4 regions of the Providencia huaxiensis genome follow, and region 3 is predicted to be linked to each of the others. Evidence: predicted binding sites of a transcription regulator. Region 3 holds the regulator's gene; each other region holds the start of a gene.
The links. The regulator Fur, encoded in region 3, represses iron uptake genes when iron is present. The targets are predictions, from matches to a motif close to ATAATAATGAGAACNACTATCAA.
Positions count from the first base shown of each region.

Region 1 (5,180 bases), 1.3 Mb from region 3:
AAATGTACGGTTTTTACTTGGGAAAAATATATATCAAATTTAATCTATTCCAGTTGTTAATAATTCTGTTAAGCTATAAAAATATGCTCGAAAAATAATCTGATTTTTGCGTTATTGAATTTTATTCACATAAAAAGATGATTTGTCTAAAATTTAAACACTTTTGGTGGTGGGTATGAACTCAATTTTTACGGAAGAAAACTTACTGACTTACACAACAGCAGCGAAATTTGCGAGTTTTAGTAAAGCCGCGGAAGAATTAGGCGTTACCACCTCCGCGGTAAGTTATACCATCAAACGTATTGAAACTTATTTAGATGTCGCATTGTTCATTCGTAATACCCGTAATATTGAACTCACAGAAGCGGGTTATTATTTTTATCGAAAAGCGACCGATTTGCTTAATAATTTCCATTCCATTCAAAAAAGTATTTATTCCATTGAGCAAGGTATTGAAGCACGGGTGCGTATTTGTATTAATCAGTTATTATATACGCCTTATCATACCGCTAAGTTACTGCAAATATTAAAAAAACAGTTTGCGACCTGCCACATCACCGTGACAACAGAGGTATATAATGGGGTTTGGGATGCCATTATTAATAATCATGCAGATATTGCGATTGGTGCTCCAGGCACGTTGATGGATGGCGGTGGGATTGATTACACTGAAATTGGTGCGATCCATTGGCAATTTGCTATTGCGGCAACTCATCCATTGGCGCTGATGCCAGAGCCCATCGCTGAGAGCCAATTGCGTCTTTATCCAAATATTATGGTAGAGGATACCGCGCATACCATTAATAAGCGGGTGGGGTGGCTACTACATGGGCAGGAAGCAATTCAAGTTCCTGATTTTAATACTAAATGCCAGTGTCAGATACTCGGTGAAGGGATTGGCTTTTTACCTGATTATATGATTAAAGAACATGTTAAACACGGCCTGTTGGTAACAAAACACATTCAGAACCCACGACAAGACTCCCATATGCTATTAGCCACACAACATTCGGCTACTGGGCTTGTGACGCAGTGGATCCGCAAAGAATTTGGCGAAAAGGGGGTTTTAGCAGACCTTTACAGCGACCTCCTAAAACCCATCAATTAGTTTTATTGGCTAGCGACATCAAGGGCTTTATCGATGGCATCAGGGATCACTGAACCGTGGTTTTTGCCATCGAATAAGGTAAATTCACAGTGCCTTTGGTGGTTTGCAATCTCAGTGCAAACTTGGCGTGTGCTAATCCAACTTTTGCGCGCTTGGTAATTTTGTACTTGTTCGGCGCTCAATTTGGATAAATCAGGGCTCTCTTCTAAACCGCCTAAAGTCACAAATAGGGGGGAAGCCGTTTGTTTAGCTGTCAGCTTCGCTAAATCCACCATACTTCCTTTACCCCACCATAATGACGGGCTGGCAGACACATAAAACTGAAAATCATCCGGTTGTTGTTGATATGCCATTAAGGTGAATAATCCACCAAATGAATGGCCAAATAGGGTTTGCTTGTTTTTATCAATAGGAAGCCGTTGTTCTGCCCATGGGCGAATAGTGTCAGTTAAAAATTGGTATAGCGCAGGGGAGCCTCCGCCTTGTTTAAATTCGTCACCGGTAACCGGTGGGGTGTAATCGAGCGTTCGCCATGCTTTTGGAAAGGCTTCGTCGATGGGGTAACCAATCCCAATAATAATCGGTAGTTTATCCGCAGGGAGCTTTTCAACTGCGCGATTAACCGCTTTGGGGTATAAGCCATTACCATCAAGCATATACAGGACAGGGCGTTGTGCAGTGACATTATAGGGTACCGCACTGTAAATGCGCAGCGCACGGTCACCGTAGGCCATATCCGTTTGTTGGATATCGTAAAATTGGCTGACTTGCTCGTCCATACTTGGGATAGTCTGGCTAGGGCGTGCGAACGCACTGCTTGCCATACATAATAATAAGCTGGAAATTAATAATTTATTCAATACTCGTCATCCTTCAAGCTGCAGGGGTGTTGACTACGCTCAGCAACCCGAATCACATACTTTTGAGGGCATACCTGAAACAGGTACACCCTCAGAGCTAATTAGAAACTAACGTTAACGTTCGCCCAATAGCGGCGTCCGTCTTCAACATCCCAGTTTCCACCACCTTGTGCGTCAATTTTATCACCTTTTTCATTACCAATATTTAATACCGCAAAGTTGAGTTTGGTATTTTTCAATAATTGATAGGTCGCACCCACATCCATAGTGGTATAGCCATTACGGTAACGAGGGACTGATGCACCATTACGCTGTGCAGCCCAGATTTGTTTTCCTACATATTGCGCACGGGTATACAAGTTGAGGTCTTCGCTAAACTGCCAATCTAATTTCGCATTGGCTAAGTGTTTTGGTGTCTTATCCAAAGGATAGCCTTTTAAAGATTGTCCACTAGTTAGCTTTTCATCATCACTTTTACGTTCTGAGTCGGTATAGGTATAGTTCAAACTCAGCTTCCAATCTTCTATAATTGGAATACCTGTTGCGACTTCAACCCCTTTAATGTTTGCTTTACCCACATTATCATAGGTATACAGTTTTAGGCCTGTAAGTGGGTCAGTTCCACCAGTGTAATAACTGGTTAATTTATTTTTAAAATCAGTATTAAAGAATGTTAAGCTCGCATCAAAGCCTGACTCATGGTTATAGGCAATGCTGATTTCTTCACTGACACTTTTTTCGGGTTTCAGGTCAGGGTTACCATGAATGATGCCTAAGCCTTTTTCAGTAGACGTTCCATAAGTCGGGCTAATTTCACGTAATGTTGGCGCGCGGAATGCAGATGAAACGCCCCCTTTAATGGTTATCTCATCGGTGAGGTAATAGACGGCATAACCTCTTGGGTTCCAGTGGTCGCCATAAAACTCATGGTGATCTAAACGTAACCCACCCGTCAATATCAGATTCTCTGTTGCCGTGAACTCATTTTCTAAGAAGAAAGCGTGTTGTTCCGCGGTCATCTTCGCATTTTCAGTTGTTGATGAACCTGTTGCTGAGGTGTCTTTTAGTTTCGCATACTGAAATTGACCACCAACGGTTAGGATATTGTCCGGCAAAAACGCCACGACTTTTCCATCAACGACAGTATTGGTAATTTCGGGTACTCGTGCGTCATAACGATATTCTGTAATTTTAGTCGCAGGGTCTGTTATGTCTGTTTTGGTTCTTTTTTTCGTATTTTCTTGATAAACACTCAACTCAGTATTGAATGAATCCCAGTCCCCTTTATAGGTTAAAGCAAAATGGTTACGGTCATTATGGATTTCAGAGTGTTTATTTGCTCTTGGCTTACCATTAAACTCACTGGTTGGTGCAAGGGAGTAACCCGGTTTTTCTTCCCTTTCCTGCGTGGTTCTACCCGCTTCTAATAAGAAAGTCTGGTTATCCATTGGGGTAAACGTCAGTTTTGCGGTTAGGCTCTTATTATCTTTCTTGTGATGGCCATCAGCGATTTTATCTTCCTGACGATAGTCCCCACCACCATATAATTGCAGGCCGAGTTTATCTTGAATTAATGGGCCTGATAGGTAGAAGTTACCGTCGGTTGAATTACCGCTATCGCTATTTTCTTGGATAATCGCGCCTGTTGTCACACTACCGTGCCATTCATTGGTCACTTTTTTGGTGATGATATTGATAACACCACCCATCGCATCAGAACCATACAGGGAGGACATAGGTCCACGGATCACTTCGATGCGTTCAATCGCTTCAACAGGTGGCATAAAGCCCGCTTCAAAACCACCACTCCCATTTGGACGTGATTCACGGCTATTTTGACGACGCCCATCGACCAATATCAACGTGTATTCGCCGGGTAAGCCACGGATATTAATATCTTGTTTGTTGGCAGCACCAACGATACTTACCCCTTCCACGTCTTTAACCGCATCGGCGAGGTCACGAACAGGTTTATTTTGTAGCTGGTCTGCCGTGATCACAGTCACGCTAGCAGGAGCATCACGCAGTTGTTGCGAGAAGCCTGACGCACTGACGACCATGGTATCTGTTTTACTGTCTGCTGCTGTAGCACTAAATGAAGATAAAGCCGCACAAACACCGGCGGCAATCAGGGTGTAGTGATATTGCGAAGTCATAGTTATCCCTAGGAAATATAAATGAGAATGATAATTATATTGTTTGCGAATACTATCACTAAAACATATCAAAAATAAATAATGAGCTAGCTAATTTATGAGCAATATTTGATCTCAGCTAAGAATTTTCACCTACAGTGTTTTCCCCCTTTTTACCATTTTTACCAAGCTTAACGAAAAATTAAGGTTTAACTTTGGTTTATGGTGTTTGGGGATGCGCAAATTTACTCTAGTGCCAACGTTAACTAGAAAAATTTGAATTATATGAAACATACATTTTTAGCCATTTTATGCTGTTTTATTATGGCAGTGGCTCAAGGGGTACAAGCGGAAGAAATACGCTTAAGTGTGACGCATCCGCAAAAAATTAAAGTTGCGGATGCGGTTAGCCTTCCTGGCCAATTTGTGGCGCGAAATGAAATTTCTATCGGTTCGCCATTACAGCAACAAATCGTCACCGCAGTATTTGTGGAAGAAGGGGAGTGGGTGGAGAAAGGCCAATTGCTTGCCACCTTAGAATCGCCAATCCAAAGTGCTGCTGTACAACAATTGAAAGCTGAAATTGATAAGGCTGCGGCTTATATCAAACAGCAAGAAGCACTCAGTAGGCAGTCACAAAGTGAGCTTCAGCGCTTGTCTCCGCTGGCTAAAACAGGCGTCATTTCAGCAAATGACTTTGGAAAAGCAAAAAACGAAGCTGCAGCGCAAAATGCACTTCTCACAGCAAGTCGGGCAGAATTACGCCAATTACAAGCCCAACTAAGGCGTGAGCAAAGCCAAGAAGATAAAGCAAAAATTATTGCGCCCGTTGCAGGTGTGATCAGCGAGCGCCATGCAATGAGCGGTACGCTATCCGATAACGCATTGTTATTTAAACTAATCGAAAATAACGAGCTAGAGTTTGAAGCCCTCGCACACCCCTCTGAATTAGCCCGCATCCTTGGGGATAACCCCGTTATGATGAAAGTGAATAACAATACGGTCATTTCGGGAAAACTACGTTATATATCACCCAAAATAGAGGCTTTAACCCAATTAGGAAAAATTAGAGTGACG
Region 1 covers NZ_CP031123.2:4,017,274-4,022,453, forward strand. The annotation lists gene CYG50_RS20365 (LysR substrate-binding domain-containing protein) at 176-1,108, shown strand; gene CYG50_RS20370 (alpha/beta hydrolase) at 1,111-1,968, opposite strand; gene CYG50_RS20375 (TonB-dependent receptor domain-containing protein) at 2,070-4,124, opposite strand; gene CYG50_RS20380 (efflux RND transporter periplasmic adaptor subunit) at 4,389-5,180, shown strand, end outside.
Region 1: a site for Fur is predicted at 4,140-4,162, ahead of CYG50_RS20375 (TonB-dependent receptor domain-containing protein). Genes of this name have one in related genera too.

Region 2 (5,180 bases), 140 kb from region 3:
TCAATGAAGAACATGGCATTGTTCCGCAAGGTTTGAATAAGAAAATTGGTGATATCCTGCAAATTGGTCACAAAGTGGGCGGTAAAGGAAAAAGCCGTACGAAAGACAATGGTAAAAATAATAATTCGGTTGATATTCAATCACTGTCGACAAAAGAGTTGGAGCAACGGATTTCACAGCTTGAAGCGCAAATGTATAAGCATGCTCAAGACCTTGAATTTGAAGCGGCTGCGCGAGTCAGAGACGAATTGCAGGAGATACGCTCTCAGTTTATCGCTAATTCCTAATTTTCCTCATACTTCACGCTGTGGGGGTGTTGGCTACGTTTAGTCACTCGGGTCACTATGCTCCCCGAGCTGCCTTCACTTGCCGCCTACCCACAACGCAAAGTATTTTGAAAATAGATTTAGTGGAAATACGGGAAACATAGGGCTAATTTTAGGGAAAGTTTTCCGCTGCGAGTATTTAGCAGCGGAATGGCAGGTGGGGGGTTATAACAAGTTGATGGTTTCTTCGATGGCTTGTAGTAACAGCTTTCTATCATGACGATATGGGATATCGTCTGCTTCGAGTACTCGTTGGATTATTTTGCGTTCTGGGCTGATATTGCTTGTTTGTGTCCGTGGGCCAAGGATTAACGCATCAATTTTTTGGCAACCAATATAATGTTCCATCATTTTTAGTTTGTCAGGCAAAGACAGGTTGGCTGCAGGGGAGCTAATTTCTTTCGCTAAATTGCCAATATAAATCATCGGAGCTTTACATTCGCGCAGTGCAGCCGCAATTTCATCCAAAAGCAGTAATGGCATTAAACTGGTAAAAAAACTGCCAGGGCCGATAATAATTAAATCTGCTTGGTGAATGGCCTGTAAGGCTTCTTTCGTCGCCTTGACGGTCGGGTACAAACGTAACTCTTGTGGGATTTCATGTAAGGCATCAACATTCACCTCACCGTATACTTCATTGCCCATTTCATCGATAGCCATTAAATCAACAGGGGATTCCGACATTGGGATCAACTGCGCATCAACTTTTAGCATATTACGGATAAGATTTATGGCCTCTAGCGGGCGCACACTTAGGTGGTCTAATGATTTTAACATTAAATTACCTAAATTATGGCCTGAAAGCTCGCCATTACCGCTGAAACGGTATTCAAACATCGCTGAAGCAATAGACGGCTCAGTAATTAGCTGATTTAAACAGTTACGCATGTCTCCCCAAGCGATCCCGCCTTCGGAACGACGAATACGACCCGTCGAACCTCCATTATCGGTTGTGGTAACAATACCCGTTAAACGAGAACCTAAAGAAGAAAGTGAAGACATCACGCGACCAAGTCCATGCCCGCCACCTAGAGCGACAACATGTCTGAGATCCGCCAGACTGCAATTCGGCATAGTGTTCCTATATCAGTTAATTTCCAGTACTTATAAAAGCAAGTAAACCAGCGAGTTACGAATGCGGTTTTTTTACGCTAAAGCCCGTTCTATGGCGACTAAAATAAATTGGGCATTAATCTACCATAAAACATCATTCTTAGCTTAAGTACTGTGACAAAAAACAATAAAAGAGATGATTCTGTATTGATGTGGGCCTTAGACGGAAAAATGCGCGAGAGAGTTTTCATTTTAAATTATTATCTATATTATGTAAATAATTCTCATTTTCATTGTTTATTTTATGGATCAATATGTCTGATTCAGAATTACAGCGCCTGTTTGCTCGCCATTCGTCGTCGTTATGTCGTTATCTGAACATCTACCTTAAAGACCATAGTTTAAGTATGGATATCACGCAGGAAAGCTTTGCTCGGTTGGCCGAGTTGATGAAAAACCCTGCCATTCAAGATTTTGATGCTTATTTGTATCGAATTGCGAAAAACCTGATGGTCGACCATTTCCGCCTACAGAAAAAACAACGATTAATGGCTATCAGTGACCAACAGTGGGAAGAGATCCCATCGCGGGTGAAAGGCCTAGAAGCCACTGTCATTCATGATCAACAACTAGAACAAATTCAAAAAATTATCCAAACTTTGCCATTCAGGACTCAGGAGATATTTCGCTTGCATCGAGAAGAAGGACTAACCCAAACGGAAGTGGCGCAGCATTTAAATATTTCATTAAGTACAGTCGAAAAACATTTAGCCAGTGCATTGGCAATGCTAATTCATAAATGGAGAGACTAGTCATGAAGCCATCTGATAGTCCATCTGAAATTGAAAACAAAGCCGCAATGTGGGTTGTGAAAACAACGCATCGCGAGTTGACATCACAAGAGAATGCAGCGTTCCAGTCTTGGCTTAATGCGTCAGAACAACATGCATCAGCTTACTTCCGTGCTCGGCAATTATGGGCACTAACGGCGAATAAACCACGACAAAAAACAGCTGAAAATCAACAGGGAATGAAAAAAAAGAGACTCCCTCGCTATGTTGGTTTATCGATCGCCGCGGCTGTGTTAGTGAGTGTGTTATCCATGTCAATTTGGTATTTTCAATATACACAGCAAGTGGATTACTATGCGAAAACCGGTGAAATACAGCATATCACCTTACCGGATGGTAGCCGTGTAGATCTCGACAGTGGCGCACAGTTGCAATTAGCGTTTAATTCGCAGTACCGGCAAGTCAATTTATTACGGGGACGCGCTTACTTCACCGTCGCACCAAAAACGGATACGGAACCAAGGCCTTTTCAGGTTATGGCGAAAAATGGCATAACTCAGGCGCTTGGTACTGAATTTTCAATTGATAATGAAAATAGCGAAGTGGTGGTCAGTGTTTATCAACACAGCGTAAAGGTGTCGCTATTATCAGGGCAGGAAATGCTTATTCCAGCAGGAAACTTCACACAATATCAATCAGAGATAACACCTATGGCTTCCATGGTTAATTCGCATTCTACAGTATGGCGCGAAGGGCAAATTATTTTTCAACAGCAAATATTTCCAGAAGTTATTGCTGAAATAAATCGTTACCGTGACAAGCAAATTATTTTATTGGCTGAGGAGCCAGTAGGGCACATTAGTGGTGTATTACAGATTAACGCACTCGATAGTGGGCTGACGCATCTGGTGTCATCGTACGGTTTATCCGTTTATGAAATCCCATTTTTTACTTTAATCTATTGATTATGAATAAGTAGTATAGATATTAAGTGATACCGAATTATTTTATAAAAATTTATTTACGGGTTTTCCTAATTTTCGCGTCTTAACCTAAGTGATTATGATTTTTATTACCATTATCATTTTAGGAATGGGAAATGACTCAAAAAAAGCACCACTATAAAAAAGCGACACTTTGTGTTCACCTTGCATTATTTACGTTACCTGCATTTTCATTTTTTAGTCTAGCACAGGCAAACTCAGCGGTAGCGCCTGCACAACAGGAAATCATATTTTCTGTTGCTGCGGGTTCGCTTGAAAACAGCTTGCTGCAATTTGCCCAGCAAGCAAAGGTAGAAATTATCATTCAGAGCCGAGAAGTTAATGGTTTACAAACTCAAGGCTTGAAGGGGAGTTTTACGCTACAGGAGGGGTTACGTCGATTAATTGCTTCAAACCCTGTGCAATATCAGTTGCAAAATAACCGGATAACCATTGAGCGTATCGCGCCTGCTACCAGTGATTCAGTGATCAAACTGGATAATATTACTGTCACAGCAAGCCAGCTCCAACAAGGGGATTGGGTATATAGCAGTCCATCATCCGTCAGTGTGATTAGTAAAAAACAAATTGATGACCGCCCACCAAAGCACATAGCCGATGTGTTAGAACTCACGACAGGCGTCTATTCGAGTGTTAGCCAGCAAGACCCTTCTTTGTCTGTGAATATCCGTGGGATACAGGATTATGGTCGCGTGAATATGAATATCGATGGCATGCGGCAAAACTTTCAAAAAAGCGGACACGGCCAGCGCAATGGTTCTATGTATATCGACTCAGAACTGCTTTCTGGAGTGGAAATACAGAAGGGCAATACGAGTGGGATGGGGAGTGGTGGAACCTTAGGTGGGGTGGCGACCTTCAATACTGTCAACGCGTCTGATTTTTTATCGAAAGATAAAACCTTTGGTGGGAAATTGCATGCGAGTACAGGGTCAAATAATACGCACTTTATTGGTAGTAGTGTGCTGGCATTAGGGAATGAAAAAGCGGATTTACTGTTTGCGGCAAGCGAACGGCGCCTTGGGGATTATAAACCGGGAACTCACGGTAATATTGGTAATATACGAGTCAACAATGGGGCCGGACATTACGATGAACTTGCACACCAATTAAAACACACTCGCATTAATGACAGTAATTACCGAATGACCTCTTATTTAGCAAAAGCTGGTTGGAATATAAGTGATGAGCAGCGTTTGCAATTTAATTACTTAGAAACCAAAGTGGCAACGCCAAATGCAGGAACATTAACGAACTTAGGTGGCACATGGCCCTACAAGTTAGGGTGGAAAAGTAGCGGTTTCAGTGATGTAACCGCCAAAAATTATTCTCTTGATTACACTCAATTTAGCGATAACCCATGGAGCACTGAGTTAAAGGGAAAAGTGTATTTTGTTGATACTAAAGACAATACAGACACCTATTCCACGAGCCAAATTTATAATAATGGCTACCAGATGGATACTCGAGTCAAAACGGTAGGGGTACAGCTTGAAAATCATTCAGAAATTGAATTTAACCATAACAATGTATTAAAAGCGCATTATGGTTTGGAAACCTTCCAAGACAAAGCGAGTAGTAGTTCAACACGTGAAGCAGCTAGTGGCGTGACACCGGACGGAAAACGTTCATTGAGCTCATTATTTACTAATTTGGCTTATGAATACGATGATTGGTTAACATTAGAAGGGGGAGTGCGTTATGACTACTATTCTCTCAAAGGCCAAACCAGTATGCGTTATGGCGTACTTCCTTATACCAAAGACAACCCATGTACAGGCAGAAGGTTACGTGATTGCAAAGTTGTTATGACGACTGAGAATTGGGATGTTGATAACTCAGAAGGGGCATTTTCACCCCACATTCGCTTAGCGGTACGTCCTAATCTTGAGTGGATGGAATTATTTACCAGCTATGGGCGGTCATGGCGCCCGCCAGCCATTACAGAAACGTTAACCACTGGTAGTGCTCACAGTAGTTCGACCCAATTCCCGAATCCGTATTTA
Region 2 covers NZ_CP031123.2:567,123-572,302, forward strand. The annotation lists gene uvrB (excinuclease ABC subunit UvrB) at 1-287, shown strand, start outside; gene CYG50_RS04045 (gluconeogenesis factor YvcK family protein) at 492-1,400, opposite strand; gene CYG50_RS04050 (RNA polymerase sigma factor) at 1,694-2,191, shown strand; gene CYG50_RS04055 (FecR family protein) at 2,194-3,135, shown strand; gene CYG50_RS04060 (TonB-dependent hemoglobin/transferrin/lactoferrin family receptor) at 3,270-5,180, shown strand, end outside.
Region 2: a site for Fur is predicted at 3,233-3,255, ahead of CYG50_RS04060 (TonB-dependent hemoglobin/transferrin/lactoferrin family receptor). Genes of this name have one in related genera too.

Region 3 (5,180 bases):
GACGCAGCCTCTCAAATTTGCATGTCATTGCATTGGCAATTTTTGCCATTGCTGTTGCAGAGCCGATATATGGCTTTATTCGTAATAAAATTTTTAGTCATAGTAGCAGCCAGATCAGCGCTGAATTATCAGGCAAAATTTATCGCCATTTAATGGCCTTACCTCTAAATTATTTTAAGCTAAGACCAACCGGTAAAATTATCGCAAGGATCCGTGAATTAGCCCATATAAGGCAATTCTTAACGGGTTCAACTCTGATGCTATTTATAGACTTTATCTTTGTCATTCTTTTTGTCGCGGTTTTATTTTCCTACAGTAGTTTGATGACTTGGATTTTATTAGGCTCTATGGGGGTATTCTTTGTTTTATGGATGGTCCTAGGCCCAATTATTCGCCAACAAACTGAAAAATCCTATCAAGCCGATGAAAATGGTCTCACATTTCTCACTGAAAGTATTACTGGGATTGAAACCATAAAAACGACAGCAACAGAAAAGTACTTTAACCAACGCTGGAAAAAAATATTTAGTAAACAGCTAACTCAAAGCTTTAAAGTTTCAATGCGCAGTGAGGTGGCCTCTCAATTAATGACATTCGTGAGCAAAATAACTACCGCAATCCTTTTGTGGGTTGGTGTCAAAGAGGTGCTAAATGGTGGGATTTCGCCTGGCGAATTAGTGGCATTTAATATGCTAAGTGCACATGTTACACAGCCTGTGTTGCGGTTTGCCCAAGTTTGGCAGGATTTCCAACACACCATCATTTCATTACGTCGAGTGGGAGATATTCTTGATGAGCCCGTAGAAAATGAACGTAAGGGGATTGCAAATACGTCAAATATTCACGGAAAAATCGAGTTTCAAAATATTCGCTTTCGTTATCAACCTGATACGCCCGAAGTTCTCAATAATTTGTCATTAACGGTTAATGCAGGTGAATTTATTGGCATTACCGGCCCCTCAGGTTCCGGGAAAAGTACCCTAACAAAATTATTACAACGACTTTATGTCCCACAGCACGGGCAAGTTATTGTTGATGGTATGGATCTCGCGGTTGCAGATACCGTTTCATTACGCCGAAAAATGAGCGTCGTATTACAAGAAAGTACCTTATTCGTCGGCTCTATCGCTGATAACATTCGATTAAGTCATCCACAAGCGACTGATGAACAAGTTATTCACGCTGCAAAATTGGCTGGCGCTTATGACTTTATAATGTCATTACCTGATAATTTTAGTTACCCCTTATCAGAAAAAGGCTTAAACCTTTCAGGCGGTCAACGTCAACGAATTGCGCTTGCGCGTGCTTTGCTCACCGAACCCGATATTTTAATTCTCGATGAAGCTACTTCCGCACTCGATTATGAATCAGAAGCCGCCATTATGGAAAACATGCCATTAATTACTCAAGGAAGAACCGTTATTAGTATTGCGCATCGGTTAAATACGATTATGCACGCAGATAGGATATGTGTGATTTGCCAAGGAGAAGTACACGAAATGAATTCACATGAAAACTTACTCAAATCAAATGGCTTATACGCCAATTTATGGTACCAACAAACACAATAACGCGTATAAAAAAGCATCACGCCTATAACAAGTGGTGCTTTTTTACTAAAAGTGCTCACTTTACAACCAATTAAACCAAATCATCATAGATGAAGCTATAGCACAAGGGAATTAGCTAGGGTATCATGGCGCGCTGAATTACTGGCACACCCTTTTAGCAGTTATAAACATGGCAAAAGAACAAACAGATCGAACTACGCTAGATTTGTTCGCTGAGGAACGAAGGCCTGGGCGACCTAAAACAAGCCCGCTATCACGGGATGAACAATTAAGGATCAACAAACGCAACCAACTGAAACGAGATAAAGTGAAGGGATTGCGCAGGGTTGAATTGAAGCTGAACGAAGAAGCTGTCGCGGTATTGAATCAGTTAGCTGAAGATAAAAATATAAGCCGTAGTGAATTGATCGAAGAAATTTTAATGTCACAACTTGAGCATGTCGATACATCAATACTCAAATAACGTTATCTTGATAAATCACACAAATTTGACAGACTTAGCAACATTTTTTCGCCAGAATAAGGCGTAATATTCTATCTATTTTCGTTCTAAATGGGCTCTAGAAGGCAAATTATCGCCTCTAGCTCTCTTAGAAAAACAAGAGGTTAATCACTTTATGGCAGTCATAGGCATTTTCTTCGGAAGTGACACAGGTAACACAGAAAATATTGCCAAAATGATCCAAGAAAGATTAGGCAAAGATGTAGCAGAAGTTCACGATATCGCAAAATGTAGCAAAGAAGATATTGAAGCTTTTGACATTCTACTTCTCGGTATTCCAACTTGGTATTATGGTGAAGCCCAATGTGATTGGGATGATTTCTTCCCTACTCTCGAAGAAATTGATTTCGAAGGTAAACTTGTCGCCTTATTTGGTTGTGGAGACCAAGAAGACTACGCTGAATATTTCTGTGATGCTATGGGTACGATCCGCGATATTATCGAACCTCGTGGTGCTGTTATTGTTGGCCATTGGCCAACAGAAGGTTATCACTTTGAAGTATCCAAAGGCATGGCAGATGACAACCACTTTATTGGTTTAGCTATTGATGAAGATCGTCAACCTGAGCTAACAGATGAACGTGTTGATGCATGGGTAAAACAAATCTCTGAAGAAATGTCTTTAGCTGAAATTTTAGGCTAATAGTTCATATAAAGAACCCTTACCCATAGATTGCACCACTGTTTTGCACAAAATGAATCACCTAAACCAGTGGTGTGAACTAAAATAACCGATAAGGTATCCTAATAGGATAGGTTCTCAAGAGATTATCAAAATAATGAGACAATGCATGGTTTCTATTTTTATTTTCCATGCCTATAATTGTAAATCAGTTTAGAAGACAACTGTATTGATGTTAAAAATGTCTCATTATTGTTAAATTTATGATTTAAGATACAGGACAAACCCGCATGACAGACAACAATAAAGCATTGAAAAATGCTGGACTCAAAGTCACTCTTCCAAGATTAAAAATTTTGGAAGTACTTCAAGAGCCTGAGTGCCACCACGTCAGTGCGGAAGATCTCTATAAAAAGCTGATCGATATGGGTGAAGAGATCGGGTTAGCAACCGTATACCGCGTGTTAAACCAATTTGATGATGCTGGTATCGTAACCCGTCACAACTTCGAGGGGGGTAAATCTGTATTCGAGTTAACTCAGCAACATCACCATGACCATTTAATCTGTTTAGATTGTGGAAAAGTGATTGAGTTTACTGACGAATCCATTGAAACTCGCCAAAAAAATATCGCTGCTCGCCATGGCATTAAACTATCTAACCATAGTTTATATCTATATGGTCATTGCGCAGACGGTGATTGCCGTGATAATGCTGACGCACACGAAGCAAAAGAGTAATAGTATTCAACCATCGTTGATAAAGCGTAATGGTTAAAAATACCAAAACCCTGATAATAAACTTTATCAGGGTTTTTTATTTTAAGTATCGATATTTTTTCAATCGATTAGTGATAATTTCTGGTGAATAACTTAAATTTAACTATTTATCACTAAAATTTTTAGTTAGTAAAAATTTCCCCTAGAAACTATAATAGTTGCAATTCAAATCAAAACCTTTATATTATTTCACCGATGAATATATTCTATTATCTAGAATTACACTTACATATCAAAGTAGTATATAAATAATATTATAGATGATTTCTAGGGTTTCATACTATATAAAATTATTTTATTACCTTACTATAATTTTAACTCTAGATTAGAGAGTTAATGATTCAAATGTAGCCATAACGTTAACGTACAATTTAAATGTGTAATTACATTTATTGACTAAACTTATTTAGTACTTTAGTAATTTGTAAGAGATTAACTGATGAAAAAAACATATCTTTTTCTCAATACAAGTTTTTTCTTCTGGTTTCTTACTTTAATAGGGTGGTTTTTTAGCTATTTAACTATCGCCTTATTTTCGTTTGCATTATCAATACTGTTCTTGATCGTATACTTCAATCAAAAAAAGGTAAGTAAAATGTTCACCAAAAGACAAAACAAGCCCGCACCTACAGCAACGCCCCCTTCGATAAGTAGTGAGCCTGAAGTGACCATAAAGATAGAAGAACAAGTCACACTATCAACTCCAACTATTAGTGAAGAAAAATCGAATACGATTATCTCTAGGGACGTTATTTTTGAAGGAAATATTACCTCTAATGAGCAAGTGCATATCTACGGAAAAGTCATTGGGAATATAACTGGAAAAGATAATATGGTTAAAGTCATGTTAAACGGCCAAGTGACAGGAAATATCACCTGCAAAGAACTGGTGGTAAATGGGCGAATTGAAGGTGAATGCCACTCTGATACTATTTGTATTGAAAATAATGGAGAAATCCACGGCACGATCCATTACAGCAGTTTATCAATTAAAAAAGGTGGGATTTTATCTGGTCAAGCACAAGTTAAAAACCCAGCTCATCATTCAGAAAAAGTTACCGTATTAAAAGATAAACTAAAACAAGACACTTTCATACTCAATGAAAGTGTAAATAATGCATCTTTATAATTACAATAAAAATAAGGTGAAAATACTCACCTTATTTTTAAGCTTTAATATAGGCATTTATCCTTACGCTAATATCTCATTCATTATTAAAAATATAAGGTAATACCCTTTAATGACTGCCATGGTTTCCCCTATAGCAGTCATTGTGACTAAAATGTTTTATACTTTAAAATACAGTAAATGGCATCATCACCATAAATTTAATATCTTTTTCATCTTGGAAGATATTTCCGTAACCACCGCCATAGCTCGGAATATCTGTATGGTTATCATATTTGGTAAAATGCAGTTTAAACAACGTATCTTTCGCTCTCCCTGACTGTACGGTATATAAAATATCAAAGTTCCATGCACTTTCTTTCAAACGTACATCTTGAGCATATTGGCTATTCGTACTTGGTTTTGCATCCCATCCATAAATATATGAGGTTCCGACCTTCCATCCGGCTAAATCCCAATTTTTTAAATCATACATGACACCTGCCATTACTGCTTTTTCATTATTAGCATTCCAGTCTGAACGGCCATCCCACCAAATATCCATACGGCCATTTGATGTTGCCCAGCCAGGGGTCAT
Region 3 covers NZ_CP031123.2:710,710-715,889, reverse strand. The annotation lists gene CYG50_RS04685 (type I secretion system permease/ATPase) at 1-1,571, shown strand, start outside; gene ybfE (LexA regulated protein) at 1,741-2,034, shown strand; gene fldA (flavodoxin FldA) at 2,189-2,716, shown strand; gene fur (ferric iron uptake transcriptional regulator) at 2,986-3,435, shown strand; gene CYG50_RS04665 (bactofilin family protein) at 4,070-4,603, shown strand; gene chiP (chitoporin ChiP) at 4,770-5,180, opposite strand, start outside.

Region 4 (5,180 bases), 410 kb from region 3:
GTTATACATAGGTAACGTGAAGCTATTAGTAAATTTAGTCCCATAGGTATATTGATTTCGCGCTTCAGAGCCATACTCTTTTGGTTTGCTCTTGACCTTAATTGTATCAGTTTGATCTAAATATAAATCTGTATAATAAACATCCCACTGAGCTTGCCAATTTATCTCATTTTTGGGTGTAAAAAATTGGCTAATGGCAATATCTCGCTGATGGCTTTGCCTTTCATGCGGTGTATTTGGATATCTATTTTTTTCTGAAGGTTTAGCGGGTTGTTTTACCCCTAAACTGTTGTTGCGGTATTCTTTTAATTGTAACGTCAAGTTATATGAAGGGTGGGCAAGCCAACTACTTTTGAGCATCCAGTTGCTTAGCTGTTCAGTATTATCAACCTCTTCAAATTCGGGTGAGCCGAGTAGGTACTTTTTACGTTGACTATAGCTGAATAGGGTATCCGTTGATTCAGTTCTGCCCAACAGCGTTGCACCTGCATAGTAACCGTGGTCATTACGGTTAATACCGCTGAATACCTGGCCACCGAGTTTTTGCCCTGGCTTTAATATGTCAGCTGCATTTATTGTTTTGAATGAGACAACTCCAGCTAATGCACCGCCGCCATGATGTACAGATGATGCGCCTTTATGGACGTAGACTTTTTTTATTAAGGTGGGGTCAATAAATGTGGCTTCATATAAGCCGGAATAAAAGTCTTGGGTGATATTATCAACAGTGACTTTAACACCTCGTGAATCATAACCTCGCATTTGAATGCCCTGGCCATAAGTGCTATTGGAACCAGAAACAAATATCCCAGCTTGGCCTTTTAGTAAATCTAAGGCGGATGTTGCAGATTGATATTCAGGTGCTTTTGCATCAATTACATCGACTTGTTCTGCTACAGCGATATTCTCTAAACTAAGAGGCGAGGTTGAAACGTGAATAATGTCGCGGGTATCCGTTTTTGACATTGCTTTTGGAGTCGATGAATTTTCAGCCAAGACTGTGTGGCTAAACCCGGTCATTACGACAGTAGCAGTAAGAGCTGAGAGTGATATTCTATGATTTTGATGGAGTGATGCAGGCATCGATTTAAACAGCATAGGAAATCCTTTCCTTTAGTTTCAGAATTTGCTGGCTGCCTGGATAAGTTATCTGGGTGGCATGCAATGAGTATTTGTACAGCGTATTTGTTTATTTGAACTAGATGGCTCTGTAATGTTGCAGCGAATAGCAAGGGCTAGGCTACGGGTTACCTGACGGATAAATTAGTTCGTAGTGAGAATTATTATCGTTAGTGAGAGGTGGGTCAAGAAGTTTTTAGATTAAAATACTGTTTTTGTTTGAATGATTAAATCATTATATCGTTTTGGTTATATTTAAATGATAATTATATTTATTATAAAATATAAAAGCCCTTTAGTTTTTACTTCACTAAAAGGCTTATTGTAAGAAATAGATTGGCGTTATTAAGCTTATTTGAAGCGTGACTCAACAGCTTGAGCAAGAATTTCAATAAGTTGTTCGGTATCTTCCCAACCAAGACATGGGTCGGTAATAGATTGGCCATAAACTAACGGTTGGTCAGAAACCACTTTTTGTGTGCCTTCAACTAAGAAGCTTTCTGCCATCACTCCACTGATAGCGGTCGAGCCATCTTTTATTTGCTCCGCAATATCTCGTGCAACTTCGAGTTGGCGACGATGAATTTTTTGACAATTACCATGGCTGAAATCGACCACTAAATGCTCTGGTAATTCAAATTTACGTAGTTTGTCGCAAGCTGCGGCTAAGTCACCGGCAGTGTAATTAGGCTGTTTACCGCCACGCATAATTATATGCCCATGCGGGTTACCACTGGTTTGGTAAATCGTCATTTGCCCGTTTTTATCTGGTGATAAAAACATATGCTGTGCTTTTGCCGCTCTTATCGCATCAATAGCAATATTTATATTACCGTCAGTCCCATTTTTGAAACCAACAGGGCAAGACAGTGCGGATGCCATTTCACGATGGATTTGGCTCTCTGTTGTACGGGCTCCAATAGCTCCCCAACTAATGAGGTCTGCAATATATTGTCCAGTAACCATATCAAGAAATTCGGTTGCTGTAGCTAGCCCTAATTGGTTAACTTCAATCAGTAACTTGCGTGCTAAGCGGATGCCTGTATTGACTTGGCAAGAATTGTCGAGGTTAGGGTCTGAAATTAACCCCTTCCAGCCAACGACAGTACGCGGTTTCTCAAAGTAAGTTCGCATGACAATTTCTAAACGGTCTTGATGACGTTCTCTTAATACATTTAATTTTTTCGCGTATTCAATAGCGGCATCGATGTCATGAATCGAACAAGGGCCGACAATGACAAGTAGACGAGGGTCTTCACCAGATAGAATCTGTTCAATTCGTTTACGTGACGTTGTCACGTTGTCAGCAACTTTTTGGGAAATAGGAAATTCATCAGCGAGAGTTTGTGGGGTAATTAAGCTATCCACTCTCGCAGTACGTAATTCATCAGTTTTGTGCATTTTCTTTCTCAAAAAACTTTAATAGGCATATGCCCTATAAGTGATTAAGATCACAATAAACGAATGTGGCTTAATTTCAACCTCCAACTTAGCAGGAATGAATATTTTTTTTATTAGTATTGATTAAAATATTCGTCTTTGTAAGCCCATGGTATCAATCACTTTTGCAGAAATCTCTTCAACAGAATAGTTCGTTGTATTTAAGTAATTGATTTTATTTTGTCTAAATAAAGCTTCCACTTCCGCTATCTCAATACGACATTGCCTGATGGATGCATAACGGCTATTTTCACGGCGCTCTTCACGAATGGCTGCTAACCGTTCAGGGCTGATAGTTAAGCCGAACAACTTATGAGTATATGGGCGCAACGCTACAGGTAACTGTAAGTTATCCATATCATCAGCCGTAAATGGGTAGTTTGCGGCTTGGATACCAAATTGCATCGCTAAATAGAGACTTGTTGGCGTTTTACCACAACGTGAAACACCAATAAGTATCACTTGGGCTTGGTCTAAATTACGTAAAGAAATCCCATCGTCATGAGCTAGAGTGTATTCAATGGCAGCTATACGTGCATCATATTGATTCATATTCTGCATAGACAAACCATGAGTTCGGTTGAGTTTCGGCTCGGGTTCTAGGCCAACTTCCTTTTGAATTGGGGCGACTAAACTTTGGACGATATCTTGGCAAAACCCGGCACTTTGGGTGATGATTTGCTTTACTTCAGGGGAGATAATCGAATAGAACACTAAAGGGCGCAACTGGGTTTCTTGGAAAATAATATCAATTTTTTGTTTAATTTCCTGGGCGCGGGCTTCGCTTGTCACAAACGGCAGAGTATAAGAAATAAATGACAGAGGAAATTGAGAAAGTACGGCGTGCCCCAAAGTTTCAGCGGTGATCGCTGTCCCATCAGAAATAAAAAAAACAGTGCGTTGAACTTGGCTTGCCATATTATTCATTGTTCCTAATTCGGTCATCATTATTCGTCTCTTATTGTATTTATCACTGGATATTGGGAGATATTATCTTTGTTTAAAGTTTAAAAATTAGTTTGTAGGGGGAACTATAGCCATTTTTTGAACGATTTTTAGAACAAAAAAGTTTTCTTCAGTGATGGAACGATTCACCAGTCCATCTTCTCTTATCGTCTGTGCTAGTCTATTTCACGAGGCGAATTTTCGCCAACGAGATTTTTTACGATTTGTACTCTGTCACTAAATTGCTATAAAAGGATCGCTTTCAATGTCCACAAATGGCCTCACTCCGTGTAATGTACTTTGGTATAACCAATTAGGGATGAATGATGTTGACCGTGTAGGAGGCAAAAATGCTTCTCTCGGTGAAATGATCACTAACTTATCTGATCTGGGAGTATCCGTACCTAACGGTTTCGCGACAACCGCACAGGCGTTTAATGATTTTCTGGAGCAGAGCGGTGTAAATCAGCGCATTTATAACCTGCTAGATGAAACGGATATTGATGATGTGAACCAACTGGCTGTAGCAGGTGCTCAGATCCGTCAATGGGTGATTGATACCCCACTGACGAAGGAGTTGGAACAAGATATTCGTGATGCATTCGCGCAATTGTCAGAAGGTGAAGCGGAAGCCTCATTTGCTGTCCGTTCATCGGCAACCGCTGAGGATATGCCTGACGCTTCGTTTGCAGGGCAACAGGAAACATTCCTTAACGTTCAAGGGATAGACGCAGTATTAGTTGCGATCAAACACGTTTTTGCTTCACTGTTTAATGACCGTGCGATTTCATATCGTGTTCACCAAGGTTATGACCACCGCGGTGTAGCGTTGTCCGCGGGCGTTCAACGTATGGTACGTTCAGATTTAGCCTCATCGGGTGTTATGTTTACGATTGATACTGAATCGGGTTTCGACCAAGTCGTATTTATCACCTCTGCGTATGGTTTAGGTGAGATGGTGGTGCAAGGCGCTGTGAACCCAGATGAATTTTATGTTCATAAGCCAACACTAACCAATAACCGTCCCGCGATTGTGCGTCGTACACTGGGCTCTAAAAAATTACAAATGGTGTATGCCAACAGTAAAGAGCACGGTAAACAAGTACAAATCGAAGATGTGCCAGAAGCGCTACGCAATCGTTTCTCTTTAACTGATCTCGAAGTGGAAGAGCTTGCACGCCAAGCTATACAGATTGAAAAGCACTACGGTCGCCCAATGGATATTGAGTGGGCAAAAGATGGTCATAATGGGCGTTTGTATATTGTCCAAGCAAGGCCAGAAACCGTTCGCTCTAATCAACAAGTGATGGAGCGTTATCAATTAAAACAACAAGGACAAGTTTTAGTTGAAGGACGTGCAATTGGTCATCGTATTGGTTCTGGGGTTGTTAAAGTCATTCATAACTTGAGTGAGATGGATAGAATTCAGGCTGGTGATGTACTCGTTACCGATATGACTGACCCTGATTGGGAACCTATCATGAAAAAAGCCGCTGCGATTGTCACGAATCGTGGTGGACGTACCTGCCATGCCGCAATTATTGCTCGCGAATTAGGTATTCCAGCTGTTGTAGGATGTGGTGATGCAACTGACCGTTTGCACGAAGGCCAAGAGGTGACCGTTTCTTGTTCAGAAGGTGATACGGGCTTTGTGTATGAAGGAAAACTGGCGTTTG
Region 4 covers NZ_CP031123.2:1,119,062-1,124,241, forward strand. The annotation lists gene CYG50_RS06610 (TonB-dependent receptor domain-containing protein) at 1-1,098, opposite strand, end outside; gene CYG50_RS06615 (3-deoxy-7-phosphoheptulonate synthase) at 1,471-2,520, opposite strand; gene ppsR (posphoenolpyruvate synthetase regulatory kinase/phosphorylase PpsR) at 2,644-3,507, opposite strand; gene ppsA (phosphoenolpyruvate synthase) at 3,770-5,180, shown strand, end outside.
Region 4: a site for Fur is predicted at 1,268-1,290, ahead of CYG50_RS06610 (TonB-dependent receptor domain-containing protein). Genes of this name have one in related genera too.